3 regions of the Mesorhizobium hunchu genome follow, and region 2 is predicted to be linked to each of the others. Evidence: riboswitches for the same ligand, from Rfam matches in the RefSeq annotation. Region 2 holds a riboswitch; each other region holds the start of a gene.
What was found. Region 2 has a riboswitch for cobalamin ahead of ABMA46_RS06660 (ABC transporter ATP-binding protein). Riboswitches for the same ligand answer to the same signal wherever they lie in the genome.
Positions count from the first base shown of each region.

Region 1: linked by a shared signal. The riboswitch ahead of ABMA46_RS12700 (aromatic ring-hydroxylating oxygenase subunit alpha) and the one ahead of ABMA46_RS06660 (ABC transporter ATP-binding protein) in region 2 are both predicted to bind cobalamin.
Region 3: linked by a shared signal. The riboswitch ahead of ABMA46_RS12685 (ribonucleoside-diphosphate reductase subunit alpha) and the one ahead of ABMA46_RS06660 (ABC transporter ATP-binding protein) in region 2 are both predicted to bind cobalamin.

Region 1 is NZ_JBEBMG010000006.1:116,682-124,172, forward strand. Features, by position in the region: gene ABMA46_RS12690 (ribonucleotide-diphosphate reductase subunit beta) at 1-867, shown strand, start outside; gene zigA (zinc metallochaperone GTPase ZigA) at 1,027-2,235, opposite strand; cobalamin riboswitch at 2,369-2,585, shown strand; gene ABMA46_RS12700 (aromatic ring-hydroxylating oxygenase subunit alpha) at 2,694-3,941, shown strand; gene ABMA46_RS12705 (FAD-binding oxidoreductase) at 3,961-5,049, shown strand; gene ABMA46_RS12710 (hypothetical protein) at 5,046-5,321, shown strand; gene metE (5-methyltetrahydropteroyltriglutamate--homocysteine S-methyltransferase) at 5,394-7,491, opposite strand, start outside.
Region 2 is NZ_JBEBMG010000002.1:649,087-660,772, reverse strand. Features, by position in the region: gene fhuB (Fe(3+)-hydroxamate ABC transporter permease FhuB) at 1-386, shown strand, start outside; gene ABMA46_RS06680 (DUF2218 domain-containing protein) at 379-1,482, shown strand; gene ABMA46_RS06675 (hypothetical protein) at 1,618-2,229, shown strand; gene ABMA46_RS06670 (cobalamin-binding protein) at 2,234-3,022, shown strand; cobalamin riboswitch at 3,057-3,259, shown strand; gene ABMA46_RS06665 (DUF1636 family protein) at 3,217-3,720, shown strand; gene ABMA46_RS06660 (ABC transporter ATP-binding protein) at 3,717-4,502, shown strand; gene ABMA46_RS06655 (ABC transporter substrate-binding protein) at 4,522-5,472, shown strand; gene ABMA46_RS06650 (FecCD family ABC transporter permease) at 5,502-6,494, shown strand; partial or broken gene ABMA46_RS06645 (homocysteine S-methyltransferase family protein) at 6,579-6,893, shown strand; gene ABMA46_RS06640 (efflux RND transporter permease subunit) at 8,042-11,239, opposite strand; gene ABMA46_RS06635 (efflux RND transporter periplasmic adaptor subunit) at 11,370-11,686, opposite strand, start outside.
Region 3 is NZ_JBEBMG010000006.1:104,053-115,738, forward strand. Features, by position in the region: gene ABMA46_RS12635 (PilZ domain-containing protein) at 1-207, shown strand, start outside; gene ABMA46_RS12640 (BA14K family protein) at 265-774, opposite strand; gene ABMA46_RS12645 (endonuclease/exonuclease/phosphatase family protein) at 932-2,044, shown strand; gene ABMA46_RS12650 (hypothetical protein) at 2,057-2,779, shown strand; gene ABMA46_RS12655 (ABC transporter permease) at 2,814-4,031, opposite strand; gene ABMA46_RS12660 (ABC transporter ATP-binding protein) at 4,031-4,729, opposite strand; gene ABMA46_RS12665 (efflux RND transporter periplasmic adaptor subunit) at 4,734-6,020, opposite strand; gene ABMA46_RS12670 (PhzF family phenazine biosynthesis protein) at 6,123-7,034, shown strand; tRNA gene ABMA46_RS12675 (tRNA-Lys) at 7,173-7,248, shown strand; gene ABMA46_RS12680 (DUF2218 domain-containing protein) at 7,467-8,543, opposite strand; cobalamin riboswitch at 8,980-9,192, shown strand; gene ABMA46_RS12685 (ribonucleoside-diphosphate reductase subunit alpha) at 9,299-11,686, shown strand, end outside.

The DNA.
Region 1 (7,491 bases), on a different contig from region 2:
ATTGCGCTGTGGAAGTCGAAGGACGGGCTCACCGACGACGAGCGGCGCATGCTCAAGCGCAACCTCGGCTTCTTCGCCGCCTCGGAGAGCCTTGTGGCGAACAACATCGTGCTCGCCATCTACCGCCATCTCACCAATCCCGAATGCCGGCAATATTTGCTCAGGCAGGCGTTCGAGGAAGCGATTCACACGCACACCTTCCAGTACATCGTGGAAAGCCTCGCGCTGGACGAGGGCGAGCTGTTCAACATGTACCGCGAGGTGCCCTCGATCACCGACAAGGCGGCGTGGGCGCTCAAGCACACGCAGCATCTGGACGATCCGGACTTCAAGACCGGCACGCCGGAAGCCGACCAGGCCTTCCTGCGCGACCTCGTCGCCTTCTACGTCATCTTCGAGGGCATGTGGTTCTACACCGGCTTCGCGCAGATCCTGTCGCTCGGCCGGCGCAACAAGATGGTCGGCATCGCCGAGCAGTACCAGTACATCCTGCGCGACGAATCCATCCATCTGAACTTCGGCATCGACGTCATCAACCAGATCAAGCTGGAAAACCCGCACCTTTGGACCAAAGCGTTCCAGGACGAAGTGCGCGGCATGATCGCCGATGCCGCCGAACTCGAAGCCGCCTATGGCCGCGATACCATGCCGCGCGGCTTCCTCGGGCTCAACGCGGCGCTGTGCGAGCAATACATGCACTTCATCGCCAACCGCCGCTGTGCCCAGCTCGGCCTCACGCCGGTCTTCGCCGAGACGGAGAATCCATTCCCGTGGATGTCGGAGGCGATGGACCTGAAGAAGGAGAAGAACTTCTTCGAGACCCGCGTCATCGAATACCAGAATGGTGGGGCGCTCTCATGGGATTGAGTTCGGCCATGCCTTCGCCCGCACATTCCGGGTTCGGCTCCCTGGACCGGGTGCGGTGCGAGCGGTAGCTCAGCCGATTATGGACTGGGCAGTCGCATCGCTCTGTACGGAGAACCGACGATGCCGGTTCTCCGTGCACTGCTCCGCTATCGGCTGTGCTCACGCCGCCTGGACTTCCCAACTCGGGAACGGGTCGGGCAGGTTGCGCCAGCGCCCCGGCATGAAATCAATTTCGGCGACGAGGCATTCGTCCAGTCTTCGCCGTATGTCCGATTCGTCCATCGGGTCGCAGCCGATGAAGACGATCTCCTGCCGCCTGTCGCCCCAGACCGGGTCGATATAGGGCTTCATTGCCGCGCGCCATTCCGGGTGGTCGGGCCACTGGTGCTTCGGCACCGAGGCCCACCATAGGCCGCGCCTGTTGGTGCGGATCAGCGCGCCGGCCTGGCTGATCTCGCCGACGTGGTGCGGCCGTGTCGCCAACCAGAAGAATCCCTTGGCGCGCACGACGCCCGGCCACGATCTGTCGATAAACGCCTTCAGCTTCTCCGGATCGAAGGGCCGTCGCTGGCGATAGACGAAGGAGCGGATGCCGTATTCCTCGGTTTCGGGAACGTGGTCGGTGAAGCCGTTCAGTTCCTTGAACCAGAGCGGGTGCGTCTGTGCCTTCTCGAAGTCAAACCGCGCGGTGTCCAGAACCCTATCCAACGGCACTTGCGCGAAATCCGTCTCGACCAGATCGGCGTCGGGGTTGAGCGCGCGCACGATCTTCCTCGCCAGATCGAGGTTTTGGGCGGGCGCGTCCGAAACCTTGTTGAGCACCACGACATCCGCGAACTCGATCTGCTCGACCAGCAGATCGACCAGCGCACGCTCGTCGCCGTCGCCCGCCGTCTCGCCGCGCTCGTGGAGGAAATCGCGCGAGGAATAATCCTTCAGCAGGTTGGCCGCATCGACAACGGTGACCATGGTGTCGAGCCGGGCGACGTCCGACAGGCTTTCGCCGTCCTCGTCGCGGAAATCGAAGGTGGCGGCGATGGGGAGTGGCTCGGCGATGCCGGTGCCTTCGATCAGCAGATAGTCGAAGCGGCCTTCCCGCGACAGCCGGCGCACTTCCAGCAAAAGGTCGTCGCGCAGCGTGCAGCAGATGCAGCCATTGGTCATTTCCACCAATTGCTCGTCGGTGCGCGACAGGTTCGCCCCGCCGTCGCGCACGAGCGAGGCGTCTATGTTCACCTCGCTCATATCGTTGACGATGACGGCGACGCGGCGGCCTTCGCGATTGTTGAGGATATGGTTCAGCAGCGTGGTCTTGCCTGCGCCGAGAAAGCCGGAAAGCACGGTGACGGGTAGTCGGTGATTGGACATCGTTTCGCCTGTCAGATGGTTGGGCGATGACTAATATCTGTAATATTATAACATATCAACCAGAGTTATGTGGTTGTCGCCTTCGCGCTTTGCCGATGTCGCTTTCATGGCTTCGCTTGGGGTCGCTTCGTGGTCTGATCGAGATGTTCAAGGTGCCCGTCAGCGGAAACGACGGCGGGATAATTGGGAAGCCGGTGCCTCTTTCAGAGGGAATGCCGGCGCTGCCCCCGCAACGGTAGCGGAGCTGAACCCCGACTGAAACCACTGGGCGGAAAGCCCGGGAAGGTGTCGGGACGGCCTGACAAGGCCAGCTTCGGAGCCCGGAAACCAGCCTCGGACATAACCTGACTGATCGCGGTGGGCGGTCAAGAGGCAGAGCGCTTCGGGCGATGCTTGCCTGCGGCCATCTACCCCTCAATCACCACCAGTTCAGTCCTTGTGCGAATGCGAGGACGGACATGGATACACGCAACGAGATGCTGAGGCTGATCCGCGAGCGGCGCGACGGCTTTTCCCTTCAGCAGCCCTTCTACATCGATCCGGATTTCTTCCGGCTGGATATGGAACTGATCTGGTATCGCGACTGGCTGTTCGTCGGGCATGACTGCGAGATCGCCAAGCCAGGCGCCTTCTTCACCGTACAGGTTGGCGACTATCCGGTGGTGATCGTGCGCGGCCGCGACGGCCGGATTCGCGCCTTTCACAACTCCTGCCGTCACCGCGGCAGCCGGGTGTGCAACACCGAGCGCGGCACCGCCGCGCGGCTGGTCTGCCCCTATCACCAGTGGACCTACGACCTCGACGGTTCGCTCGTCTTCGCGCGCCAGATGGCGGACGGCTTCTGCAAGGAGGAGTTCGGCCTCAAGCCCGTCGCCTGCGAGAGCGTCGCCGGCTACATCTTCATCTGCCTCGCGGATCAGCCGGCCGATTTCGCGCCGTTCCGCGCGCTGATGGAGCCGTTCTTCGCGCCGCATGACCTCATCGACGCCAAGGTCGCCTACGAATCGACCATCATCGAAAAGGGCAACTGGAAGCTCGTGTGGGAGAACAATCGCGAGTGCTATCACTGCGCCGCCAATCATCCCGAGCTCTGCAAGACGTTCCCCGAAGCGCCGACCATCACGGCCACGAACGCCGCAGAGAAAGATCCGGAGATCCTGGCCCATTGGCAGCGGTGTGAATCCCACGGACTGCCGTCGCGCTTCCGCATCGATGACGCCGGCCAATACCGGGCGACACGTGTCCCGCTGCTGCGTGACGCCGTGTCCTACACCATGACCGGCAAGCGCGCGGTGAGCAAAAATCTGTCGGATAACGTGTCTGCGGAGAAGATCGGCGCGCTGCTGCTGTATCACTATCCGACCACGTGGAACCACGTTCTCGGAGACCATGCCGTCACCTTCCGCGTACTGCCGATCAGCGCCACCGAGACCGCGGTGACGACCAAGTGGCTGGTGCATAAGGATGCCGTCGAGGGAGTCGATTACGATCTCCAGAACCTCATCCATGTCTGGACCGAGACCAATGACGAGGACCGCCGTATCGTCGAGGAGAACGCCTTCGGCATCAAGTCGCCCGCCTACGAGCCCGGCCCTTACTCAGAGATGCATGAAGGCGGGGTAATCCAGTTCGTCGATTGGTATGCCGGGTTCATCGAGCCGCGCCTTGCTGAAGACGACAGGCCCGCGCTGCGCAGCGTGGCGTGAGGAGGCCGGCGTGAACGCGATGACTGATCTCGCTCTCTACCGCCACCTCGATGAGATGGCGCCCTGGAACGACCGGCTGCAGGTGTTGGAGGTGATCGGCGTCTCGGACGAGGCGCCGGACGTCAGGACCTTCACCTTCCGCTCCGATGCGCAAACCTGGTTCCGCTACAAGCCCGGCCAGTTCGTGACGCTGGAACTGCCGGCGGCTGACGGGCCGTTGATGCGCACCTACACCCTGTCGTCGTCACCGTCGCGGCCGTTCTCCATCGCCGTCACCGTCAAGGCACAGCCAGGCAGCATCGGCACGCGCTGGATGTTCGACAATCTCGGCGTGGGGACGCGCATCAGGGCATTCGGACCGGCCGGTGATTTCACCCATCACAACCACCCGGCCGCCAAATACCTGTTCGTCTCGGCGGGTTCAGGCATCACGCCGATGATGTCGATGCTGCGGTGGTTGAACGACTGCGCGCCGTGGACGGACGTTTCCTTTGTCAATTGCGCGCGGCGGCCGGAGGAGATCATCTTCCGCAAGGAACTGGAACTGCTCGGCGCGCACATGCCGGGCCTTTCGCTCGGCTTCCTGATCGAGGAACGGTCGAGCCGGGAAAGCTGGTTCGGTCATATGGGTCGCATCGATGCCGTGCGGCTGCCGCTGCTGTCGCCCGACTTCCGTGAGCGCGAGGCTTTCTGCTGCGGGCCGGAACCGTTCATGCGCGCCGTGCGCGAGATGCTGGCGGCTGCCGGCTTCGACATGGCGCGCTATCATCAGGAAAGTTTTGCTGCGCCGGTGGTCGAGGAAATTCCCGCACCATTCTCGGGCGGCGATGCCGGCGAGCAGGCTGAGACTATTCCGGTCCAGTTCGCCGTTTCCGGCGTCGAGGGCCAATGCCAGCCGGGCCAGACGGTGCTTCAGACAGCACGCGCGTCTGGCGTGCGCATTTCGGCCGCCTGTGAGTTCGGCCTATGCGGCACCTGCAAGGTGAAGAAGCTCTCCGGCGAAGTCGAGATGAGTCACAACGGCGGCATCCTCGACGACGAGATCGCCGAAGGCTTCATCCTTGCCTGCTGCTCGAAACCGCTGTCGCCGCTGGAGATCGAAGCATGACGGCTCGCGACGACGACGACACGATCGCGGCGAGACGCCCGTTCAATGCCGAGGCGATGCGGGCGGTGTCGCCCCTGCCGCCGCCGGAAGAGGTGTTCGCAGACTGGCTGATGTCGGTGCCGCACGGCGCCGACCTCGCGGCTGCGGCGCGCAGGCAGATCGCTCTCATCGACCGGCGCATGTTATTCCATCCCGACGTCCAGTGCCTGCGGATGCTGCTGGTCGCCGTTGCCGGCAACGGCAGTTGGCCGAAACGTCCTTGCGGCTGCTGAGGAGCGGTTCGACGGCTCGAGCGAGAACGGCGAGACGGCCGCTTCCGAAACAAGCGAAGCGGCCGGGCAGGTTCAAGCTGCCTTCGCGACCTTCCTCAGTTCGCGTGCCGCCGCGACCATGTTGACGAGAGCAGGGCGGACTTCCTCCCATTTCCTCGTCTTCAGGCCGCAGTCCGGATTGACCCAGAGCTGGTCGTCGTCGATGCGTTGACGGGCGAGCGACAGCAGATCGGTCATTTCGGCGACGTCCGGCACGCGCGGCGAATGGATGTCATAGACGCCCGGGCCGATTTCATTGGGGTATTTGAAGCTCCTGAAGGCATCCAGAAGCTCCATCTTCGAGCGCGATGTCTCGATGGAGATCACATCCGCGTCCATGGCGGCGATCGCATCGATGATGTCGTTGAACTCGGAGTAGCACATATGGGTGTGGATCTGGGTGGCGTCCGCCACGCCGCTCGAGCACAGGCGAAAGCATTCCACGGCCCAGGCCAGATAGGTGCTCCAGTCCGATTTGCGCAGCGGCAATCCTTCGCGCAGGGCAGCCTCGTCGATCTGGATCATTTTGGCTCCTGCCTTCTCGAGGTCCGCCACCTCGTCGCGGATCGCCAGCGCGATCTGCCGGCATACCGTGCTGCGAGGAAGATCATCGCGCACGAACGACCAGTTGAGGATGGTCACCGGTCCCGTCAGCATGCCTTTCACCGGCCGACCGGTCAGCGACTGGGCATATCGCCACCAGCGCACTGTCATCGGGTTGGGGCGTGAAACGTCACCGTAGATGATGGGCGGCCGAACGTAGCGCGAGCCATAGCTCTGCACCCAGGCGTGCTGCGTGAAGGCGAAGCCGGATAGCTGCTCGCCGAAATACTGCACCATGTCGTTGCGCTCGAACTCTCCATGCACGAGCACGTCGAGGCCGATTTCCTCCTGCCAGCGGATAGCTTCGGCGGTTTGGCTTTTGAGGAAAGCCTCGTAGTCGACATAGCTCATCTCTCCCTTGACGTGGCGGGAACGCGCCTTGCGAACATCGGCCGTCTGTGGAAACGATCCGATCGTGGTCGTCGGAAAGGCTGGCAAATCGAGCTGTCGCGCCTGCAGCTTGCGCCGTGCCGCGAAAGGCCCTGTTCGCCGCAGCATGGCGTCTTCGATATTTGCCAGCCGACCGCCGACCAGGGGATCGTGAACCCTGAGCGAGGATCGGCGCGAAGCGGCAGCGTAGGATGCTGCCTTTATAGCATCGGAGACGGAATCCCGCCCCTCGGTCAGCGCCCTCGACAAGGCGGCCAACTCGTCCATCTTCTGAGCGGAGAAGGCGAGCCACGATTTCAGTTCGGGATCGAGCCCGGTCTCCAGTTCGACGTCGACCGGGACGTGCAACAGCGAGCAGGACGACGCGATCTCTATGCGATCCGAAGGCCAGCCGGCGACAACAGGCTTGACCTGCTCGAGAACTGCGTTGAGGTCTGTCCTCCAGACGTTGCGTCCGTCGACAAGGCCCAGGGACAGCACAAGATCGCTGCTGGCAAAGCGAGCCACCCTTCCCAATTGCTCCGGAGCGCGAACCAGATCGATATGCAGGCCCGCGACGGGCAGCGCCAGCGCCGCCTCCAGATTCTCTCCGAGCGCACCGAAATAGGTCGCCAACATGATCTTGAGGCCGGGGACGGAGGTCTCGAACCGGCTGTATGCCAGTTCCAGCGCCGTGCGCTCGGTGGCCTCCAGGTCAAGCACCAGACAGGGTTCGTCGATCTGCACCCAGTCGGCGCCCGCCTCGCTGAGTTGCTTGAGGAGCTTCACATAGACCGGCAGGATCTTCGGCAGCAGGGACATCAGGCCGAAGGCCCCGGTCCGCGCCTTGGCAAGCTTCAGGAACGTCACCGGACCAAGGATGACGGGGCGTGTGTGGATGCCCAGCGCCCTGGCTTCGAGGAAGTGGTCGAGCGGTTTCGTGGAAGCCAGTTGGAAGCTTTGGTCTTCGGCGAGTTCCGGCACCATGTAATGATAATTGGTGTCGAACCATTTGGTCATCTCAAGCGCCGAGACGCCATGCGCGTGACCGGGATTGCCGCATCCGCAATCGGCGTTCTGGTCTCCGCGCGCCATGGCGAAATAAGTATCGAGCGGGACGTCGCCCCCGTTCCAGCCGTAAGACGGCGGAATGGCGCCG
Region 2 (11,686 bases):
CTCCGCTTTTCCTCCTCACGCGCTGGCTCGACCTGCTGGCGCTCGGCGCACCGAGCGCAAAAGCGCTCGGGCTGAGCGTCGGCCCGTCCCGCCTCGTCGTCATCGGGCTTGCCGCATTGATGACAGCGCTCGCCGCGACCTATGTCGGCCCGCTGAGTTTCGTCGGCCTGATCGCGCCGCATCTCGCGCGCCTGCTCGGCCTCGGCCGCGCGCGCGAGCAACTTGCGGGAGCCGTAGCACTTGGCGCGTTGCTGATGGTCCTGGCCGACTGGCTTTCGCGCATTGCCGTCTTTCCATACCAGCTTCCGCTCGGTCTGTTCGCCTCGCTCGTCGGCGGACCGTATTTGATCTATCTGCTCGCAAAGGGAGTGCCGCGCCATGGCTGAGATGCCGCGAACCTTCACCGCCTCGGCAGAGGTGCGGCTGGCCTCTCCGAAGCCGGTGATGGAGCGCCTGTGCGCCCATTTCCGCGAATTCGGCGAGGTGACGGTGGATGGTCTGTGCAGCCGCATCGACACCGGCTTCGGCGTGGCCGGCCTGGAAGCCTGCAAGGGCTGCCTGAGGATTTCGGCCGAAGGCAAAGACGCGGTCGCTCTCGCCTATGTGAAGCTGGCGCTGGCGGAGCATCTGTTGACCTTCGCCATCGACGAGCGGCCTGAGATCGTCTGGCAGGGCGACGGCGCGGCGGGCTCGCCCCTGCCCTATTTCCGCCAGATGCGCGTCGTCCGCACGATGCAGGTGACGCCGCGAATGCGCCGCGTCACGCTGGCCGGCGACGACCTGCAGCGCTTCGCCTCGGGCGGCCTGCATGTGCGGCTTCTGTTTCCGAAGCGGCGCGGCGTGCCACCGGTCTGGCCGACGACCGGCGCCGATGGAAGGCCCTGCTGGCCCGAGACCGCCGACCGTCCGGACGTACGCATCTACACGATCCGAGCCATCGATGTGGCGAAAGGTGAGATCGACATCGATTTCGTCCTGCATGAGGGCGAGGCAATGCCGGGCGCCCGTTTCGCGGCCGATGCCCGGCTGGGCGATATCGTCGGCATGACCGGCCCGGGGGGCGGTAGCATTGGCGAGGCGGACTGGTATCTGCTCGCCGGCGACGAGACGGCGCTGCCGGCCATCGCCCGCATCCTGGAAGAACTGCCGGCCGGGGCGAAGGCGGTGGTGCGCATCGAGGTGGCGGATGCGGCCGAACGGCAGGACCTGCGCTCGGCCGCCAAACTCGACCTGCAATGGCTCTGCCGGGACGGCGCACCGGCCGGAACGACAGACAGGCTCGTACGGGCCGTGCGCGATGTGGCCATGCCCTCGGACGGCCGACCCGTTTTTGCGTGGACCGGATGTGAGCACGCAGCCTTCCGCTCGATCCGCAAATATCTGCGCGAGGACTGCCGCCTGAGCCGCAACGAGCACCTTGCCGTCGCCTACTGGCGCCGCGGCTTCTCCGGCGATACCGCGAGAAAGGAAGTCAGCCAGTAGCCTCGGCTGCCCACACCGCGCCTTGCCGATGACGGACTGGCCGTCGTCTTCACCACGCACGCGCCCGATCACGCCTATCAACTGGCCGACCGGACCCTCGTGCTGTTACGTGGCCGCCCGCCCGAGATCGGCATCATGCTGGCGGCGTTGAAACGCCAGGCAGGTCGCGATATGACTCGCGTCATGAACATCGCCGTGATGCATGATGGCTCCGCCAGCCTGCGCCAGGGCTGCTGGGTGGTCTTTGTCGCCGCCCTCAGCGTCGTGTTCAGCTTCGCGCTTGCCTGTGCCATGCCATTCGCGGCGATCGCAACCGTTGCCGCTGCCAACATGCCGCGGCGCGGCGCGCTAATGCTGACGGGCGTCGCATGGCTCACGAATCAGACGGTCGGCTACCTGGCGCTCGGCTATCCGAGGATATGGGACAGCTTTGCCTGGGGTGCGGCGATCGGCGTCGCGGCCGCGCTCGCAACCGGTGCCGTGTCCTTGTTAAGCGCCAGGATCCGGTCCGGGCCTCTGGTGCTCGTCGCGGGGTTTACGGTCGCGTTCGCCGTCTACGAACTCGCCCTGTTCTCGGCGACCGCAGTCTTGCCGTCCGGAGATGACGCATTCTCGCTTCCTGTCATCCTACAAATCCTCTGGCCGAACATGCTGGCGCTCGCGGCCCTGGCATCGCTTCACAAGCTTGCCCTCTCCATCGGTTTCCTTGCACGTCCGGAAGCCGGGCGTGACGGCGCTTACGCCTGAGCGGATGCGCTTTCCTCCCGAGCGCATCGTCTGCCTGACGGAAGAGACGGTGGAGACGCTCTATCTGCTGGGCGAGCAGGACCGCATTGTCGGGGTTTCCGGCTATGCCGTCCGCCCGCCGCAAGTCCGCCGCGAGAAGCCGCGCGTCTCGGCCTTCACCTCCGCCGATATTCCGAAAGTGCTGGCGCTCGAGCCGGACCTGGTTTTGACCTTCTCCGACCTTCAGGCCGACATCGCGGCCGAGCTTGTCCGCGCGGGCGTCGCGGTCCACGCCTTCAACCAGCGCGACATAGCCGGAATCTTCGCCATGATCCGCACGGTCGGCGCTCTCGTCGGAGCGGCCGAAAAGGCGGAGACGCTGGCGCGCAGCTATGAAGAACGGCTTCGCGGCATAGAGAAGTCGGTCCGGGGGCTACAGCGGCCCCGCGTCTACTTCGAGGAGTGGGACGAGCCGATGATCAGCGGTATCGGCTGGGTGTCGGAACTTGTTGGTATCGCAGGCGGCGACGACGTGTTTCCCGGCAAGGCGAAGGAGAGGGCTGCCAAGGACCGGATCGTTTCCTCGCTAGACGTGGTTGGCACCAGACCCGACATCGTCCTGGCCTCATGGTGCGGCAAGAAAGTGGTTCCCGAAAGGATTCGCTCCCGGCCCGGATGGGAGGCTATCCCGGCCGTCCGCAAAGGCCATACCGTCGAGATCAAGTCGCCGCTGATCTTGCAACCGGGACCGGCCGCCCTGACGGACGGGCTCGACGCGATCCTTGTCGCGCTCGGGACGTGGCGAGATCGGTAGCTCGCCGTCCGGATTGCCATTGGCCGCGGCAGATCCTATGGTCCCCACCGATGGTTCCCGGTCCGCAAGGCCCGGGATGAAAAGGGAACGCGGTGAGGCTCCAGAGCCAATGCCGCGGCTGCCCCCGCAACTGTGAGCGGTTAGCGACGTCCGACATGCCACTGGCTTCACGGCTGGGAAGGTAGGACCGAGCGGTGACCCGCGAGCCAGGAGACCTGCCATCGCGACGAGTTGACCGGACGGGGTGTTCCGGGAGGACGCTTCGAGAGCGGTTGCCACCGCGATCCGGACATCCTTCCGCCCCCATTTCGAGATGGCGGTTTGCAGTGGCGGCGACCAAGCACACTATTCACGTCTGCACCCGGTGCCGTGGTGGGAACGGTCAGCCTGGGTTGCTATTGCTGGGCCGGCTCCAAGACCTTCTTGCCGCCCGGACGACGTGCGATCTCGTTCTCGGCGGCGTTGGCTGCATGGCCGGCTGCGACCGTCCCTTGACAGTCGGCTTCTCGGCGCCGGGCAAGGCAAGCTACCTTTTTGGGGATATCGACCCGGACTTGCACGCGCAGGCGCTGCTGGAGTTTGCGGATCTTTATACCTCATTGTTGGGCGGCTGGTGCAACGAAGGTCAGCGCCCGGCGGGCCTTGCCGGCAAGATCATCGCACGCATACCCGCCCCCGCGGAGCACAGCCTCCAATGACAGCGGCCCTCGTCGAATGCGCTGATCTGGGCTTCCGGACGAAGGATGGACTGGAACTGGTCAGTTCGGTCGCATTGCAGGTTCACAAGAACGAACGCCTCGCCATTGTCGGCCCGAACGGTGCGGGTAAGAGCACCCTCCTGCGCATGCTGGCGGGTTTGCTGCGACCGACAAGCGGGGAGGTATGGCTGGATGGCAGACCTCTTCGTCGGCTGTCCCCTGCGGAACGGGCACTGCGTATCGCGGTGGTCGGCCAGAGCGACGTGCCAGACCCGCGGCTGGCCGTCATCGAATATGTCGAACTGGGTCGCGTGCCGCACCTAGGCCTCCGCGGAAGAAGCACGGACCGCGACATCGTCGTGGACTCGCTGCGGCGCACCGGCATGCTGAAGGTGCTCGGTCGCACCATCGGCTCCCTGTCGGGAGGCGAACGGCAGCGGGTGCAGCTTGCCCGGGCGCTGACCCAGGAGCCAAAAGTGCTTTTCCTGGACGAGCCCACCAATCACCTCGATCCGCGCGCCCGTGGCGAACTGGTCGAGCTGGTGGCCGGCCTGGACATAGCAGTTATCGCCGTCCTGCACGACCTGTCGCTCGTAGCGCCCTTCGCCACCCATGTCGCCATCATGGATGCCAGCCGGCTCAAGGCGTATGGCCCGCCGCGGCAGACGTTGAACGCCGCCCTTGTCCGCGATGTGTTCTCCATCGACGTGCTGCGGCTCCCGCATCCCGTGGAGGACCGCGAACTCACCGTCTTCGACATACCCCTTCGTCTTTCCCGCTAAACCTATAGGAGACCATTCAATGCTCAGGCGCGTCGCCTTCACGCTTATCCCGGCCCTTCTGGCCTTTCCGGCCTTCGCCTATCCGATTACGGTGGACAGTTGCGGTACGCCGCTGACCTTCGATGCCGCGCCGAAGCGGGCGGTCGTCCATGACATCAACATGTCCGAGATGGCCTTCGCCCTCGGGTTGCAGCCTTCCATGGTCGGCGTCACCGGCATCACCGGCTGGTACAAGCTCACGCCCGAGTTCATCAAGGAACAAGGTTCCATCCCGGAACTCGCGCCGAAATATCCGACGATGGAGAACCTTCTTTCCGCGAACCCGGACTTCTTCTTCGCCGGCTGGTACTACGGCATGAAGCCGGGCGGCGACGTCACGCCGGATACGCTTGCCCAGCATGGGATCAAGACGCTGGTGCTGACGGAGAGCTGCGTGCACTTGGACAAGAACCGGCCCGCCGCGTCGATGGACCTCCTCTACGGCGATATCGAAAAGCTCGGCAAGATCTTCGACAAGGAAACGGAAGCCGGAAAGCTGGTGTCGGGCTGGAAAACCGAACTTGCCGGCATCGAGGAAAAGGTCGGCGACCGCAAGGGCACACGGGTGTTCCTCTACGATTCCGGCGAGGACAAGCCGTTCACGGCGGGCAAGTTCGCCATGCCGACTGCGATGATCGAGGCGGCTGGCGGCGTCAACATCATGGCCGACATGGAGACGAGCTGGGGCAACACGGATTGGGAAACGGTCGCCACCCGCAATCCGCAGTTCCTCATCCTGCTCGACTACCAGGACGGCGGCGGCGCACAGAAGCTGATGGAGTTCCTCAAGGCGCACCCGGCCATGAAGGAGACGGATGCGGTGAAGAACGGGCGGTTCGTGCCGTTGCGCTATGAGGAGCTGACGCCCGGGCCGGCCAACATCGCCGCGATCGAGAAGATCGCCAAGGCGATGTATCCCGACGCCTTTTGAGATTGGCCTCCTCTTATTTCCGATCGGCGATGGCGGGCGGGGCGGCGGCGGTCGTCGCCCTCGCGCTTTTGTCGATAGCTTTCGGTTCGACGGTGATCCCGCTGCACGATGTGCTGAGGGCAATTGCCGGTGCCCTCGGACTCGGCGACGGACAAGGTTCCGGTCCGGTCGCGAGCATCGTCGTCGAACTGCGCCTGCCGCGCACGATCCTCGCCGTTCTGGTTGGCGCTGGCCTCGGTATCGTTGGGGCTCTGCTGCAGACGGTGACGCGCAACGATCTGGCCGATCCTTTCCTGTTCGGTTTGTCCTCGGGCGCGGCGGCCGGAGCCGTATCGGTGATAACCGTCTTCGGCGACCGGCTCGGCATCTGGACCTTGCCCGTCGCCGCCTTCAGCGGCGGCATCCTGGCGGCGCTGGTCGTGCTCGGACTCGTGTCGCGCATTCACAGCCAGGGGCCCGAGCGCCTCATTCTCGGCGGGCTGGCGGTTTCGTTCCTGTTCACCGCGCTGACGAACTATCTGGTGTTCGCTGGCGACCAGAGGGCCGCGCATTCGGTGCTGTTTTGGACCATGGGCGGCCTTGGTCTTGCGCGTTGGGACAATATAGGGCTTGCCCTTGTCGGCACCGCCAGCGTCGGCGGGTTCGCCCTGCGCAGCCACCGCAGCCTCGACGCACTGCTTGCCGGGGAAAGCACGGCCGAAAGCCTCGGCGTGCCGGTCGCGCGTCTTCGCTGGTCGACTTTCCTGGTTTCGGCTTTCGCCACGGCGCTGCTGGTGGCCGTCGCCGGCGTCATTGGCTTCGTCGGGCTGATGATACCGCATCTGTCCCGCCGCCTGGCAGGCGAGCTGCATTTCAGGCTGATCCTTGCCTGCGCGGTCTTCGGCGCGGTGATCGTGCTGGCCAGCGATCTGCTGGCGCGCACCTTGCTGCCGCCGCAGGAATTGCCGATCGGCATCGTCACCAGCTCTCTGGGCGCGGTGTTTGTCGTCTGGATGCTGCTGCGGCCGCGTCAGGAGCGGTAAGCCGACAAATCGTATATTGACATAAAGATGTCTTTATGTGGCTTGCTTCCGGTAATGCCGTGCCGGGAATGAGAAACGTCGCATATGTCTTCAGTCGATGAGCTCTTCGGGCCGGTCGCCGCCAAGCCGGACGGCTCCGAAATCCTTGCCGAGCTCCAGGCCGCCGCGCGTGAGCGAATCCTTGTCCTCGACGGGGCGATGGGCATGCAGATCCAGGGTCTCGGACTTCAGGAAGACCACTTCCGCAGCGACCGCTTCGTCGGCTGCGCCTGTCATCAGCAGGCCAACAACGACCTTCTGATCCTGGCTCAGCCGAAGGCTATCGAGGATATCCACTACGCCTACGTCAAGGCCGGCGCCGACATCATCGAGACAAACACCTTTTCCTCCACGCGCATTACGGCGTTGCTCGATCATTGGGCAGGTTGGCGGACGACCGCCCTGATCTACGCGGCCACCATGGCGCTGCTGGTCTGTCCGCTCGTTTGCCTTGCGCTGCCGGCGACCCGGACCATGCCGACAGCCATGCCCACAGAAAGAGGGAGCGGCGGAAAGGGACGGGTCTTCGGGTTGATCGCGGTGGCGATCGCGTTGAATGGTCTCGTGACCTTCGGGGTTCAGGCCGTTAGGATCGAACTCTTTCGGGCGCTGGGTGCCGATCTTGCAAAAGCGGTTGCGATTGCATCGCTCGTAAGTGCTGCCAAGGTCGGAGGGCGCATCATCGACCTCCTCGGCGGAAGCCGATGGGATGCTCTTTCGATCGCCGTGGTTTCGGGAGCGATCATTCCGTTGGGTTAATTACGGTCTGGAACGGTGGGGTCAGTCTCCTAGCAGTGGGAGGATATCTCGCGCTGTTCGGGATCGGTAGTGGCGCCTTTGCCGTTGCTCGAGCGACGATGCCGCTCGTATTCTATAGCAAAGCTGATTATGCGGTCGTGCTATCGGCCACGGCCTTACCGTTAACCTGGTGAATGCGTTGGCCGCATACCTGCCCTGATGGGCTTGGTGCGCGCCGGTTCCAGCGAACCTGATCCTAGATACTCCGAAAGTGCCCAGATAGGGCGCGGCCGATCTCGTCGGCGCTATGAAACTTAAAAAGTGGATATTCGGCTTCGGCGGGATGGGGAAGGCACCCGTCTCCTTGTTGGAGCGACGCTAAATATCTTGTCCCACTCTGGAAATCCGAGCTTCGAAACGACCGGCCCGGCTTAGACCCCACTCACGCCGAGAATCGGTCGCTGGATGTATGGCAGCATTTGGACAGCGACAGAGAAAGCGAAACGACCACAAAGAGTCCGCCTGCAGAACGGCAGCTTATCGCAAATCCCAGCCGGAACCAGCCAGGCCGCTAACGGCCCCCAAGCTTGCTTAAAAAGCGGACCAGAGTATCCGCATGCTTGGGGAATGGCAAGTTTCACGACCGCAAAAGAGCGTATAGACGTTTACAGGATGATCATTCGCAATCGTCCGGGTGCAACGGCATTAGATGGAATATGCCGTTGCACATGCTTGGTGGTCCGGTTGGCCCATTTTGAGGTCATTTCAGCCTATCGTTCCACGGCTGGGGCCAATGTGCCGTGGACCGCCATCGTCGACTGGCTGGACTGCTTGAGCGGGCGATTGCCGGTCAGCCGCCGCATGACCACATAGAAGACAGGTGTCAGGAAAATGCCCATTGCCGTCACGCCGATCATGCCGGCGAACACCGCAATGCCCATCGCCGAACGCATCTCGGCGCCAGCCCCGGTCGATAGTGCGAGCGGCACCACGCCCATTATGAAGGCCATCGAGGTCATCAGGATCGGCCGCAACCTGAGCCGGCTTGCCTCGATTGCCGCTTCCTTCGGCGTCAGTCCGGAGAATTCCAGTTCGCGTGCGAATTCCACAATGAGGATGGCGTTCTTGGCGGAGAGTCCGACGAGCACCATGAAGCCAATCTGCGTGAAGATATTGTTGTCGCCATGGGTGATCCAGACACCGACGAGTGCGGCGAGCAGCCCCGTCGGGACGATCATGATGATCGCCACGGGGAGGGCGAGACTTTCATATTGCGCCGCCAGAACGAGGAAGACCAGAAGCAACGCCAGGGGAAAGATGATGAGGCTCGAATTGCCGGCGATGATCTGCTGGTAGGTGAGATCGGTCCATTCGAACTCGATCCCCTTGGGCAGTGTTTCGGCGGCGATCTTCTCGACGGCGGCCTGCGCCTCGCCCGAAGAATAGCCGGGCGCCGGCCCGCCATTTATATCGGCCGAGAGGAAGCCGTTGTAGCGGTTGACGCGCTCCGGCCCGGCCGTCGGCTCGACCTTCATCAAGGCCGACAGGGGGATCATCTCCCCGGACCTGGAGCGCACTTCGAGCTTGGCGATATCGCCAGGCCGGGCGCGATAGGGCGCATCCGCCTGCGCGCGCACTGAGTACGTCCGACCGAACTGGTTGAAATCATTGACGTAGAGCGAGCCAAGATAGATCTGCAGCGTTTCGAACACGTCGGTGACGGCAACGCCGAGCTGATGCGCCTTCGTCCTGTCGAGATCGGCGTAAAGCTGCGGCACATTGATCTGATAGCTCGAGAAGAGCCCCGCCAGCGATGGCGTCTCATAGGCTTTTGCGAGAAACGCCTTGGTTGCGGCGTCCAGCGCCTTGTAGCCGAGGCCATTGCGGTCCTCGATCTGAAGTTTGAAACCGCCGATCGTGCCCAGCCCCTGCACCGGGGGCGGCGGAAACATCGCTATAAAGGCGTCCTGGAGTGCCGCGTATTTCTGGTTGAGCTGCATGGCGATCGCGCCGCCCGAAAGATCAGGGGAAGGGCGTTCGGAAAACGGCTTCAGCGTGACGAAGACGATGCCGGCATTGGAGCTGTTGGTGAAGCCGTTGATCGACAGGCCCGGAAAGGCGACGGCATGCTCGACGCCAGGCTGTTTCAGCGCGATTTCGCTCATCTTGCGGATAACGCTGTCGGTGCGGTCGAGCGTCGCCCCGTCGGGAAGCTGCGCGAAGCCGACCAGGTATTGCTTGTCCTGCGCCGGCACAAAACCGCCGGGCACGACCTGGAACAGGCCGACGGTTGCGGCGACAAGAGCGAGATAGACGCCCATTACCAGCGTCTTCCTCGACAGAAGTCGCCCCACGCCGCCGCCATAGGCTTTAGAACCCGCCCCGAAGGCACGGTTGAAGCCACGGAAGAACCAGCCGAACGGCAGCTCGATCGCGCGCGTGAGCCAATCTTTCGGTGCATTGTGAGGACGCAGGAGAAGAGCGGCGAGCGCCGGCGACAAGGTCAGCGAGTTGAAGGCCGAGATCACCGTGGAGATCGCGATCGTCAGAGCGAACTGGCGGTAGAACTGACCGCTCAGGCCCGAGATGAAGGCCAGCGGCACGAACACGGCGACAAGCACGAGCGCGATCGCGATGATCGGACCCGAGACCTCGCGCATGGCGCGGTACGCCGCCTCGCGCGGCGAATGGCCGTCTTCGATGTTGCGTTCGACATTTTCGACAACGACGATCGCGTCATCGACGACGATGCCGATCGCAAGCACAAGGCCGAACAGCGACAGAGCGTTGATGGAGAAGCCGAAGAGATGCATCACCGCGAAGGTGCCGATGACCGAAACCGGCACGGCGACCAGCGGGATAATCGAGGCGCGCCAGGTCTGCAGAAAAAGGATGACCACAAGAACGACGAGCACGATCGCCTCGAGAAGCGTATGCACGACGGCCTCGATGGAGGAACGGACGAATTCGGTCGTATCGTAGACGATGCTGTATTTGACGCCCTCCGGCATGGTTTGCTGGAGTTCGTCCATCGTCTTGCGGATATTGTCCGAAATCTGAATGGCATTGGAGTTCGGCGCCTGGAAGATGCCGATCGCGACCGCGGCCTTGTTGTCGAGCAGTGAGCGCAGCGAATAACTGGCCGCGCCGAGTTCGACGCGCGCCACATCGCGCAGGCGCGTGACCTGCCCGTCCGTGCCCGTCTTGACGATGATGTCGCCGAACTCCTCGGCCGTCTGCAGGCGGCCCTGCGCATTGACCGACAATTGCAGATCAAGACCGTCCGAACCCGGTGAGGCGCCAACGATGCCGGCCGCCGCCTGCACGTTCTGCTCGCGCACGGCGTTGACGACATCGCTGGCGGCGAGATCGAGCCTCGCGAGCTTTTCCGGATCGAGCCAGATGCGCATCGAATAGTCGCCCGAACCGAACACCTGGACATCGCCGACGCCCTCGATGCGCGCGATCCGGTCCTTGACGTTGAGGACCGCATAGTTGCGCAGATAGGTGATGTCGTAGCGGTCGTTGGGCGACAGAAGATGCACGACCATGGTCAAGTCGGGAGAGCTCTTGGTCGTGGTGATGCCGAGCTGGCGCACCTCTTCAGGCAGCCGCGGCTCGGCCTGGGCAACCCGGTTCTGGACAAGTTGCTGGTCCTTATCCGGATCCGTGCCGAGCTTGAAGGTGACCGTCAGCGTCATCTGGCCGTCGGTCGTCGTCTGACTGGACATATAGAGCATGTTCTCGACGCCGTTGATCGCTTCCTCGATAGGCGTGGCTACCGTCCCGGCGATCACCTTGGGATTGGCGCCGGGATATTGCGCCCGCACCACGATCGAGGGCGGCACGACTTCGGGATATTCCGAAATAGGCAAGGCGTAGAGGCCGAGCAGACCGGCCACGAGAATGAGCACCGACAGAACTCCGGCGAAGACCGGACGATCGATGAAGAACCTGGAAATGTTCATGTTGCGTCCCCTCATTGGGCATGCGGCGGGCATAGAAGCCCGCTCATGACCGGAAACCGGCCATGCTGATGTGTCGGGAATCCGAAGCGCTCCCGGATGCCGGCTGGAAGCCGGCCTGGAACTGGATCGGCTAGCGTTCGGCCACGTTCATGGCAGCCGGTTGTTCGACTGAAGCCATCGTGACCGGCTCCGGCGCAATGACCGCGCCGGGACGCACGCGCTGCAGGCCATTGACGACGATGCGTTCGCCGGGCTTCAGCCCCGTTTTGACGATACGCAGCCCGTTCGCCCATTCACCGAGAACGATCTGGCGGTAGTCGAGCTTGTTCTGCGGATCGACGACGAGGACGAACTTCTTGTCCTGATCCGTTCCGACGGCACGCTCGCTGATGAGAAGCTGCGGCTGCGGTTTCGGCTGACCAATACGCACCCTTACGAATTGCCCCG
Region 3 (11,686 bases), on a different contig from region 2:
AAGGGTGCGACCCTGTCGTTCAACAAGGGCTATGGTGCGCTGGAATGCGTGGTGCGCAACGAGTCCGATAAGGGCGCTCTACTGAACTTTGGCGAGACATCGGCTGTGCCACCCGCCTTCGGCCTGACCGTCAGGGGCGGCGATACGGTGCGACACGCCAGGGTGCGCTGGCGAACGTTGTCCGTGGTCGGCGTCGAATTCGTATGAGATGCCGGCAGAACGAAACGGCGCCAGGGCGCGGCGCCGTCCGCGGTTTCTAGCGGCCTAGTACGGCGAGCGGCACTGGCGGCGCGGGCCGTGATAGGGCTGATAGGTATTGTCCCACGCCCGATACGAACGGTAGCGGTTATAGCACCAGCGGACATGGGCCGAGCCCGACCGATAAGTGTGTCGTGTGCCGTAATAATAGCCCGGCACCACTCCGAGGCCGAAATAAAGGCCCGAACCGCGATAGTGGTTGCGATGGTGCCGGTAACGCCAGTAGCGATCCCCGCGCCAATGGTGCCTGTTTCCTCGCCAATGGCGCTGATCGCCACGCCAATGCCGTTGGTTGCCGCGCCAATGGCTGCCGTGGTTACGGCGCCAGATCATTTGGTTCATGCTGGTGCCGCCGCCGGCCGTGCTGTCGCGCACCTGAAGCAGGGCGTTTTCAGACGCAGGAGCGATTGGACCGGGCTGCGGCATTGGGCCCGCGATCAGAGGCGTGGCCAGACCGACGATAAGTCCCGCCGCAATCAGGCCGGATCGCAGAGGTTTTGCAAAGAGCTTGTTCATCGCACACTCCAAAGGTTGACCCCAAGCCTGGACCCGTAGGCCAAGCATGGGTTTCCTACAATGAACGGGCGATGAACGGAGAAGTTGCACGAGCACCGGCATGATCTTGCCGTTCCGGACTTGTCTTGACGCCGCCGAGCGGGCAATGGTCGCCATCATGTCTCTTCGTCTGGCCACGTTCAACGTCGAGAACCTGATGAACAGGTTCGACTTTTCCGGTTTCCGCAATCAATTGAACGAGGACCGGACGCTCGCCCTGTTCGATATCCGGACGGAGGCAGAATACCGCTATCTCGAACAGGCACGCACCATCGCCCATTCGGACGACACGCGGCAACTGACGGCGCTGGCCATTGCTGCGGCCCGGGCGGATGTCATCTGCCTGCAGGAGGTCGACAATATCGAGGCGTTGAAGGCGTTCGAATACGGCTATCTCTTCAAGATGATCGGCGAGGGCTACCGCCAGAAATACACCACCTCCGGCAACGATTCGCGGGGCATCGACGTGGCGCTGATGATGCGCGCCGAGACGGCCGACGGGCAGCCGATCGAGTTTGTGCGCATGACAAGCCATGCCTATGTGACATTCGAGGAGTTCGGCCTGTTCACCCCCGAACTGGCGGCATCGGGCCATGAGCCGACCGAACGCATCTTCCGGCGCGATTGCCTCGAGGTCGACCTTACGGTCGGTGGCAAGCCGTTCACGCTTTATCTCGTCCATTTCAAGTCGATGGGGCCTCCGCGCAACGGCTTGAACGGGCGTGAAGCGACCATGCCGGTCCGGGTCGCCGAGGCCAAAGCCGTTCGCCGCATCATCGAGCAGCGGTTCGGCAAGGATCATGCCGCAGACAAGCGCTGGGCGATCTGCGGCGATTTCAACGACTATCGTCAGCGTGCGGTCATCGACGGCGACGGCTATTCGGGGTATCGGTTCGAGGTCGTCGATGAACCGCTTTCGTGCCTGGACGTGCTCCTGGCAGACGGGTTCAGTGAAAACGTTGTCGAGCGGAGGCCGCAGATGGATCGCTGGACCCTCTACCATACGCGTGGGCCGCAGGAGCGCCATCTGTGCCAGCTCGATTACATCCTGCTTTCGTCGGCGCTTGCACGGCGAAACGCGAAGTCGGTTCCCGATATCGTGCGTCAGGGGCAGCCCTACCGCACGCCGTTTCCGGCAGGGCAGGAGGTCGAACGATTCCCGCGCGTCGGCTGGGATCGGCCCAAGGCCTCGGACCACTGTCCCGTCGCCATCACCCTCGATATCGCCTGAAGAAAGTCACGCATGAGCTTCGACCTGCCCCAGAATGTCATCCTGCCCGTCGATGAGATCGATGTGAGGCTGGATCCCGCCCCGCATCCTTTCGAACGCGACAATTTGCCGGCCATCGACAAGAACTGGCTGCACGAAACCGCGATCAACCCGCATATCTTCGACGGGGCGGTGGCGCTCCTGTCGGAGCTTTCCTATCGCGACCGGCGCCTGACGGGACGCTGCCATATCGTGCGCTACGCGACGTTCATGTACTGGCGGCGCAACCGCCTGACGCCGAACGCCGGCCATGCCTTCGCGCACGCCATGCTGGTCGCCGGCGACGGCGCGCTGGTCGCCATCCGCATGGGGCCGAAAACGGTCAATGCCGGGCGGGTCTATTTCGCCGCCGGTTCCTTCGAGCTGGAGGATTTCCGCGACGGGCAGGTGGACGTGGCCTATAACATGCGCCGCGAGGTCATGGAGGAAATCGGCATCGACCTCGCCGAGGCCGACAGCCAGCCCGGCCAGCGGCACTATCTTCTGGCGACCGGCAGCGGCACGGTCATCTTCCGCCGTTACCGGATGCAGGCGAACGCGAACCAGCTCATCAACCGGATTAACGCCTTCGTGGCGACCCAGGAGGAACCGGAGATCGCCGGGCCGGTCATCATCCACAGCGCCAACGACCTGCCGGACGATATCGCGCCGCACATGAAGCCGCTCGTCGAATGGCATTTTTCAAACCCGGCATGACGGGCTGATTTCGTCGCGGCCCTGTGGCGGACGTTTATTCGTGTCTGAGCGCGTCGATCGGGTCGAGCCTTGCGCCGCGCAGCGCCGGGAAGAAGCCGAAGACCATGCCGATCAGGGCGGAAAAGCCGACGGCGAGCAGGATGACGGCGGGCGAGGGCGCGAAGGGGATCGTCAGCGTCAGTGACGCCAGGCCGGCCAAAGACAGGCCGATCAGGATGCCGATGATGCCGCCGAGCAGCGAAAGCACCGTCGCCTCGACCAGGAACTGGATGAGGATGTGCTTCTCATGCGCGCCTATCGCGAGGCGGATGCCGATCTCGCGGGTGCGTTCGGTCACCGACACCAGCATGATGTTCATGATGCCGATGCCGCCGACCAGCAGGGACACCGCCGCGACGGCGGACAGCATGCCGGTCATCGTCGTGGTCGCCGAGGCCATCGTGTCGGCGATCTGCGTCATGTCGCGGATATCGAAATCGTCGTCACCGCCGATCGGAATCCTGCGCACGTCGCGCAGGATATTTTCCACGCGCGGCAACAGTTCGGTCGTGGGCGTGCTGTCGTCGGCGGAAACGTAGATATTGTCGATGTCGCGATTGCCGGCGATGCGGCGCTGATAGGCGGCGAGCGGCATCATCACGACATTGTCCTGGTCTTGCCCGAAGCCCGTATAGCCCTTGGATGCGAGCAGGCCGATCACCTTGCAGGACGAGCGGTTGACGCGGACGGTCTCGCCGTCCGGATCGCCGTCGCCGAAGAACTGCTGGCGCACGGTTTCGCCGATCAGGCAAACGCCCGCGCCGGACCGCACTTCGGAATCCGAAAACGGACGGCCGGAGGCGAGCGTCCAGTCGCGCGCTGTCAGAAAGTCGCTGTCGGTGCCCGTCACGCCTGCGGTGATGTTCTGCGTGCCGTAGATGACCCGCACCTGTTTTTGCGCGGCGGGTGCGATCGCGCGCGCGCCGGTGAGATGCGCCCTGAGCGCTGCCAGTTCCTTGTCCCCCAGCTTGCGCACCTGCTGTTCAGGCCCGCCGGGGCCGCCGCGCCCGGCCGGGCGTCCGGCGCGCACCACCAGAAGGTTGGAGCCGAGCTTGGCAATGTCCGTCTTCACCTTCTCCGTCGTGCCGGCGCCGATGGTCAGCATGGCGATGACGGCGGCCACCCCGATGACGATGCCCAACAGCGTCAGGAACGAGCGCAGCGCATTGCGGCGAACGGAGCGGAGCGCCAGGCGGACGGTTTCCCAGATCATCACGCCACCTCGACATTCATCATGTCGGACGCGACATGACCGTCGAGGAATCGGATCGTGCGCTGGGCGTATTCGGCCACGTCGGCCTCATGCGTGACCATGACGACGGTCAGGCCCAATTCCCGGTTGAGGCGCGTCAGCAGATCCATGATCTCATGCGTGCGCGCCGTGTCGAGGTTGCCTGTCGGCTCGTCGGCCACCAGCAGGGTAGGGCGTGTGACGATGGCGCGCGCGATCGCCACCCGCTGCTGCTGGCCGCCGGAAAGCTCTGCCGGCGTATGATGCTCGCGCCCGGTCAGGCCGACTTCGGCCAGCGCGCGCATGGCGAGATCCCGACGCTCGGCGCTCGCCACGCCGCGATAGATCAGCGGAAGCTCGACATTCTCGGCCGCCGTCGTGCGCGGCAGGAGATTATAGCCTTGGAACACGAAGCCGATATAGAGATTGCGCAGCATGGCGCGACGGTTGCGATCCAGCCGCCCGGCATCGACGCCCATGAAGCTGTAGGTGCCGGCACTCGGCGTGTCGAGGCAGCCGATGATGTTCATCGACGTGGATTTGCCGGAGCCGGACGGCCCCATGATGGCGACGAACTCGCCTTGTCGAATGGCGAGATCGACGCCCGCCAGGGCGTGGACCTGAGCCTCGCCCTGACCGTAGGTCTTCCAGACGCGGTCGAAGGTGATGAGCGCGGCCATCGGATCAGCTCCGCTGCCGGGAGTCGGTGATGACCTTGTCGCCCTCCTCGAGGCCGGAGAGCACCTGCGTGCGGTCGCCGTCGCTCGCGCCGATCTTGACGTCGACGCGCTTCGGATGGCCGTCCGCCAGTACATAAAGGGTGCGGAAGCCTTCCGCGGGTTTTTCCTGCTGCCCGTCGCGCCAGCGGCCACGGCCGCCGCGCCCGGTGAACATGCTGAAGAAGCTGAAGCCGCGGTCGCGCGACAGCGAGGGACGGTAGCGGAACGCGGCGGAAGGAACCGTCAGCACGCCGTTCGCCTGTTCCGTCACGATCGAGACGGTCGCCGTCATGCCCGGCCGCAGCAGCATCTGCCCGTTGTCGACATCCAGCCGGGCGTCATAAGTCACGACGCCGTCGGTGGTCACCGATGCATAGGCGATATCGCGGATCGTCGCGTCGAACGGCCGTTCGGGAAAGGCGTCGACGGTGAAGCGGGCCTTCTGGCCGGGTTTCACGGTGCCGATATCGGCCTCGTCCACGGCCGCCTTCAATTCCATCTTCCGAAGATCGGCAGCGATGACGAACAGCACCGGCGCCTGCAGCGAAGACGCGACTGTCTGGCCCGGATCGACCGAGCGGGTCAGCACGATGCCGTCGATCGGCGCGTAGATGGTGCTCTTGGCAAGGTCGGCCTGCTGGGTCTTGAGGTCGGCATTGGCGATGGCGAGATTGGCTTGCGCGCTGTCGAGCGAGGCCTTGGCGCGGTCACGCTCGGCGGTTGCGGATTCCAGCGCCTGCTGGGTCGCCATGCCCTTCCGCGTCAGTTCGCTGGCCCGCGCCAGCGCCTGCTCGTTTTCCTTGAGCGTGATCTGGGCGGTTTCGACGGCGGCCGCGGCGGCCTTGGACGAGGCCTCGGCGCGTTCGATCTGCGCTTCGAGCTTGGATGTATCGAGCTTGGCCAGCACGTCGCCCTGCTTGACCTGTTGGTTTTCATCCACCGCGACGGACCGCACCACGCCAGACAATTCGCTGGAGATGTCGACCTGGGTGAGCGGCTGAAGCGTTCCGGTCGCCGAAACTTCGACGGTCAGGTCGCCGACCGTCGCGGGCGCCGTCGTGTAGTCGACGGCGGGCGAGGAGCCGGAACGGGACTGATAGACGACCACGGCAGCGGCCGCGACCATGATCGCGGCGAGCACATACCACCAGCCGCGCCGGCGGCGCTTCTTCTGTCCCTTGCCGTCGAGCCCGAGGGCCGTCTCGATTGCCGGAGCGGAATCAGCGTCCGGCCGATTGACAATCTGGTCCAAGGCGGACCCCTATGCTGTCGAACGTCCCTATGGTTGGACACATCGGGCCTTATGGTCCTGAATTCAAGTTAAATTTCGCTCATGTTCGCAACGGGGCAAGCCATGAAGAACCGCAGATACCTCGTCTACGACGTCTTTACCGACCGCGCGTTGGCCGGCAATCCGCTGGCGATCGTGCTCGACTGCGAGGGCCTCGACACCAAGGCGATGCAGGCTGTCGCGCGCGAGTTCAACCTGTCGGAATCGGTCTTCGTTCTGCCGCCTGAGGATTCCAGGCACAGGGCGCGGCTCCGCATCTTCACGCCGGACTACGAAATGCCCTTCGCGGGCCACCCCACGGTCGGCTCGGCCGTGGCGCTTGCGGAACTGGAGGAGAACGGCGGCTCCGACGCCATCTTCGTGCTGGAGGAGAACATCGGTCCCGTTCGCTGTGCCGTGCGGCGCGGACAGGGCGCGACATTCGCCGAGTTCGACCTGGCGAAGCTGCCGGAGCAACTGGAGCTTTCCGCCGACCCGGAAGCGATCGGTGCTGCGCTCGGTCTCGGCCCGCACGAGATCGGCTTCGAGAATCACCGGGTCTCGTTCTTTTCGGCCGGCGTGCCCTATGTCGCCATTCCGGTCGCCAATCTCGCGGCGGCCGGCAGGGCGCGCCTCGACAATGCCGCATGGTCCGAACTCGCGCCGCGAAAGAGCGAATGGGCCTTTGCCAGCCCCTATATCTATTGCAGGGAGACGGTGGATCACGCGAGCGCCTTCCATGCGCGCATGATCGTGCCGGGCAGTCCCTCTTACGAGGACCCGGCGACGGGTTCGGCCGCCGCCGCCTTCGCCGGCGCCGTCATGCAGTTCGATCGCCCGGGCGATGGCACCTCGCGCTATTGGATCGAGCAGGGGCTGGAGATGGGGCGGCCGTCCCGAATCCGGCTGGAACTGGAAGTCGAAGGCGGCAGGCTGACCGCCGGCCGCATCGGCGGGCAGGCCGTAAAGGTGGCGGAGGGAACCTTATTTGCATGATTTCCGGCGCGGTTGCAGCCGAGCGAAAAAGCCGCGAGAAGACTTTGCGGCGGAATTGCAGGGAAATGGCCGAACAGGGCTGGACATGCCGAAACGCGGCGGCTATATGCCCGCCCAAGCTGGCTTCGCCGGCCGTGTGGGTGTGTAGCTCAGTTGGTAGAGCAGCTGACTCTTAATCAGCGGGTCCACAGTTCGATCCTGTGCACACCCACCACTTAAATCCCTTGGAAATGCTGTATTTTTTGGCTTCCAAGGGGTGCCCTGAGCCCTCGGTATCTGACGGCGCATCGGCTACCGGGCCTTCCGGTCGAAGATCACGTAATTGTCCAACCCGATATCTTCGAAAGCTCCGCTGTTTCCTTGTAGCTCTCGCTCAGGTCCATGTTTTAGGCGCTTTTGAAGTTCGTCGGCGTTGCCCAATGCGGACCAGCGTCAGCCCGCCATCAGTCCGGCCGCTCCGCGGCGCCAATAGGCGGCGGCGAGCGTCTGGTCTCGGCCGAGCCCCATTGCGCCGCGCCAATGGTCGCGCACGGTTTTGGCAGGGGTGGCTTCCGCTGCGAACCAGCCGAATGTGGAACCGTCTCGCGGCCATTGCACGGACAGCACCTCGCCGGCCAATCGCCCGTCCATAGCCGCCGCCTTGCCGTTCCGCTCCAGCCAGTGCAATTCGATCTGTGTGGCATTGCCGATCGCCTGCCGCTCGTTTCGGTCTGCGATTTCGATGAAAGCGACGCCTTTCGTGAAAGCGGGCAAGGTTTCGAGCAGGCGCCCGATCGCGGGCAGGGCGGTTTCGTCGCCGCCGAGCACATACCAGTCCGCCGGCCGCACAGGGCGGCCGACCGGCCCCATGATGCCGACCTTCTGGCCCGGTTTGGCCTGGAGCGCCCACGCCGAGCCGACGCTTTCGCCCTCATGGACGAGGAAATCGACGTCCATGAAGCCGGCGTCGATGTCGAGCGCGCGGATGGTGTAGACCCGCGCCGCCGGTCGCCGCTCGTCTGACGGCCAAATGGGCAATCCGTTGCTGCCGAGGGTCGGCCAGATCGGATCCGGAACCGTCCTGGTGGGAAACAGGACGCGAACGTGCATGCCGCCGAACTTGCCGAAGCGCTGGAGGTCTTCGCCCGTGAGCCGGATCCGCCGCATATGCGGTGTCAGGTCGCAGACGGAGGCGACTGTCATCTCGCGAAACTGCGCAAGCCGCGTGTCCCCTGCGAGATCGCCGCTCCAGATGATCTCCGGCCCGTCTTCCTTGGCATAGACCTGCACGGCCGTGGCGAGCAGGTCCTTGATACGGGCAAGCCCGTCTCGGTCGTCCGCCTCGGCGCGCATGACCAGAAGGCCCGGCTTCATGTCAAAGGAAGCCCGCCCGAAGGCGAAGCGGAAGCCGACCCTTTGCGCCTCCTGGCGGACATCGGCATCGAAGCTCTGCAACCGGTCGACGATGAGGCCGATGTAGCTCGGCAGATTCGGCAGGCGCAGTCGCGCTTCGCAGTTCAGGCTGGTCATGTCTGACATCCCGGATTATCCACCGATGCGTCCGGTCAGGGCGATCTTGAAGGTCTGCCTGCGCCCTGTACGGTCGCCGCCGGGTTAGTCGACCAACCCGGCAAGTGTTTGCAATGGCTGGATATTAAAACATGATGCCATGAGTCAACTTTATTTCTGCGGGCTGATCGGAATGTCGGTGGAGACAGGAAGGGTGGCGGTCGTGATCTGGTCCGGGCGGCCGACATATCCGATCGCCCGAGGCCGCCGCTGTGCTGACCTCGCTGGCGGTGCTGATCGTTTTCATTTCCAAGGACAATTCGCGCGAAGGAATTCAGGACTGGATCGATCTGATGTACGGCTGGAAACGGCATTGTTGCGAGGCATGGCGGGCCGTCATCCACACAATCGCGATCTTTCTGAGACCCTAAATATTGACGGAACATGCAATTGGCGATCTATATGTAGACGTCATGGTTCTCCGTAGCGATTCTTGCTTCGGAGCTAAGAGGGAAGCCGGTGCCCCGATTCCGGGAATGCCGGCGCTGCCCCCGCAACTGTAAGCAGCGAGCCTGCGTCGATGAATGCCACTGATGCCGCGAGGTATCGGGAAGGCCGACAAGGGCGATGACCTGCGAGCCAGGAGACCTGCCGTGACAGCATGAAACGTCCACGGGCGGGGTGTCCCGGAGGTGCGCTTGCGGCGGCTTGGGCATCTGTCCACCTGTCGACATGCGTCCGCTTCACGCCCCGTCCACAACGCCACGGGGAAACAGATGCCGGCGACCACGACACTCCACACCGAAGCGACCGACAAGGCTCCGATCCTTTCCAGCGACAGCGGGCATACGCCGGCGGAGCCGGGTTACCGCGTCATCCGCCGCAACGGCGCGGTGACGCCATTCGATCCGATGAAGATCACGGTCGCGCTGACCAAGGCCTTCCTGGCAGTGGAGGGATCGACGGCGGCAGGCTCCAGGCGCGTGCACGATGTGGTCGCCGATCTCACCGATCAGGTGGCTTCCGCGCTGACACGGCGCGTCGGCGAAGGCCGCACCTTCCACATCGAGGACGTGCAGGACCAGGTCGAACTGGCACTGATGCGCGGCGAGCACCATAAGGTGGCGCGCGCCTATGTTCTCTATCGCGAAGAGCGGGCGCGCGAACGTGCCGCCGAAAAGGCGTCGGTGGCGGCAAGTTCCGCGTCGTCGCTGCACGTCAAGACGGAGGATGGATCGCTCAAGCCGCTCGACGAGGAGCGTCTGGCCCGTATCGTCGAAGAAGCCTGCGACGGGCTGGATACCGTGTCCGCCGCGCCGATCCTGAGCGAGGCCAAACGCAACCTCTATGACGGCCTTTCGCTGGACGAACTGTCGCTGGCGCCGATCCTGGCCGCCCGCACGCTGGTCGAGCAGGAACCCAATTACGCCTTCGTCTCCGCGCGGCTGCTGCTCGACCGCCTGCGCCGGGAGGCGCTCACCTTCGTATCTGGGCGCCCGGAGCAGGCGACGCAGGCCGAGATGGCAACGCGCTACGCCAGCTATTTCCCGGAATTCCTGCGTGTCGGCATTGAGGCCGAACTGATCGATCCCGAACTTGGACGCTTCGATCTGGCGCGATTGGGCGCGGCGCTGAGGCCGGAACGCGACCTGAACTTCCAGTATCTCGGCCTGCAGACGCTCTACGACCGCTATTTCCTGCACACGCGTGGAAAAAGGTTCGAACTGCCGCAGGCCTTTTTCATGCGCGTCGCGATGGGCCTTGCCGTGCGCGAGATCGACCGCGAGGGCAGGGCTATCGAATTCTACGACCTCCTGTCATCCTTCGATTTCATGGCCTCGACACCGACGCTGTTCAATTCAGGAACGCTGCGCCCGCAGCTTTCCTCCTGCTTCCTGACCACGGTCGCCGACGACCTCGACGGCATCTTCAAGGCGGTCAAGGACAACGCGCTGCTGGCGAAATATTCCGGCGGCCTCGGTAACGACTGGACCCTGGTGCGCGGCCTCGGCGCCCACATCAAGGGCACCAACGGCGAGAGCCAGGGCGTCGTGCCGTTCCTGAAAGTCGCCAACGACACCGCCATCGCGGTAAACCAGGGCGGCAAGCGCAAGGGCGCTGTCTGCGCCTATCTGGAGACATGGCACGTCGACGTCGAGGAGTTTCTCGACCTCAGGAAGAACACCGGCGACGACCGTCGCCGCACGCACGACATGAACACGGCCAACTGGGTGCCGGACCTGTTCATGCAACGCGTCGAGGCGGACGGCGAATGGACGCTGTTCTCGCCCGATGAGGTGTCGGACCTGCACGACCTCTATGGCACGGCGTTCAAGGCCGCCTATGAGACATACGAGGCGAAGGCTGCCACCGGCGGCATAAAGGTGTTCCGTAAGGTCCGCGCGCTCGACCTGTGGCGCAAGATTCTGACCATGCTGTTCGAGACCGGGCATCCATGGGTCACTTTCAAGGACCCTTGCAACATTCGCTCGCCCCAATGCCACGTCGGCGTCGTGCACTCATCTAATCTCTGCACCGAGATCACGCTGAACACCTCGAAGGACGAGGTGGCTGTGTGCAACCTCGGCTCGGTCAACCTTGTCAATCATGTCATCGAAAAAGGCCTCGACCTCGACCGGCTGGCCAAGACAGTCGGCACGGCGATGCGCATGCTCGACAACGTCATCGATATAAACTTCTACACGATCCCCGAGGCGCGGCGCTCGAACCTGCGTCACCGCCCGGTCGGGCTCGGCCTGATGGGCTTCCAGGATGCGATCCAGAAGCTGCGTATCCCTTATGTCTCCGACGCTGCCGTCGCTTTCGCCGACGAGAGCATGGAGGCGATCAGCTATCATGCGATTTCCGCCTCGGTGGACCTCGCCGCCGAGCGGGGTCGCTATCCGAGCTTCAACGGCTCGCTGTGGTCGAAGGGCATCCTACCAATCGACTCCATCCGTCTGCTGGAAGAAGCACGTCCCGGCGTAGAAATGGACAGCGGTTCGACCCTCGACTGGGAGAGCCTCCGCAAACGGGTCAAAAAGACTGGCATGCGCAATTCCAACTGCATGGCGATCGCGCCGACGGCGACCATCTCCAATATCTGCGGCGTGTCGCAGTCGATCGAGCCGGCCTACCAGAACCTGTTCGTCAAATCGAACATG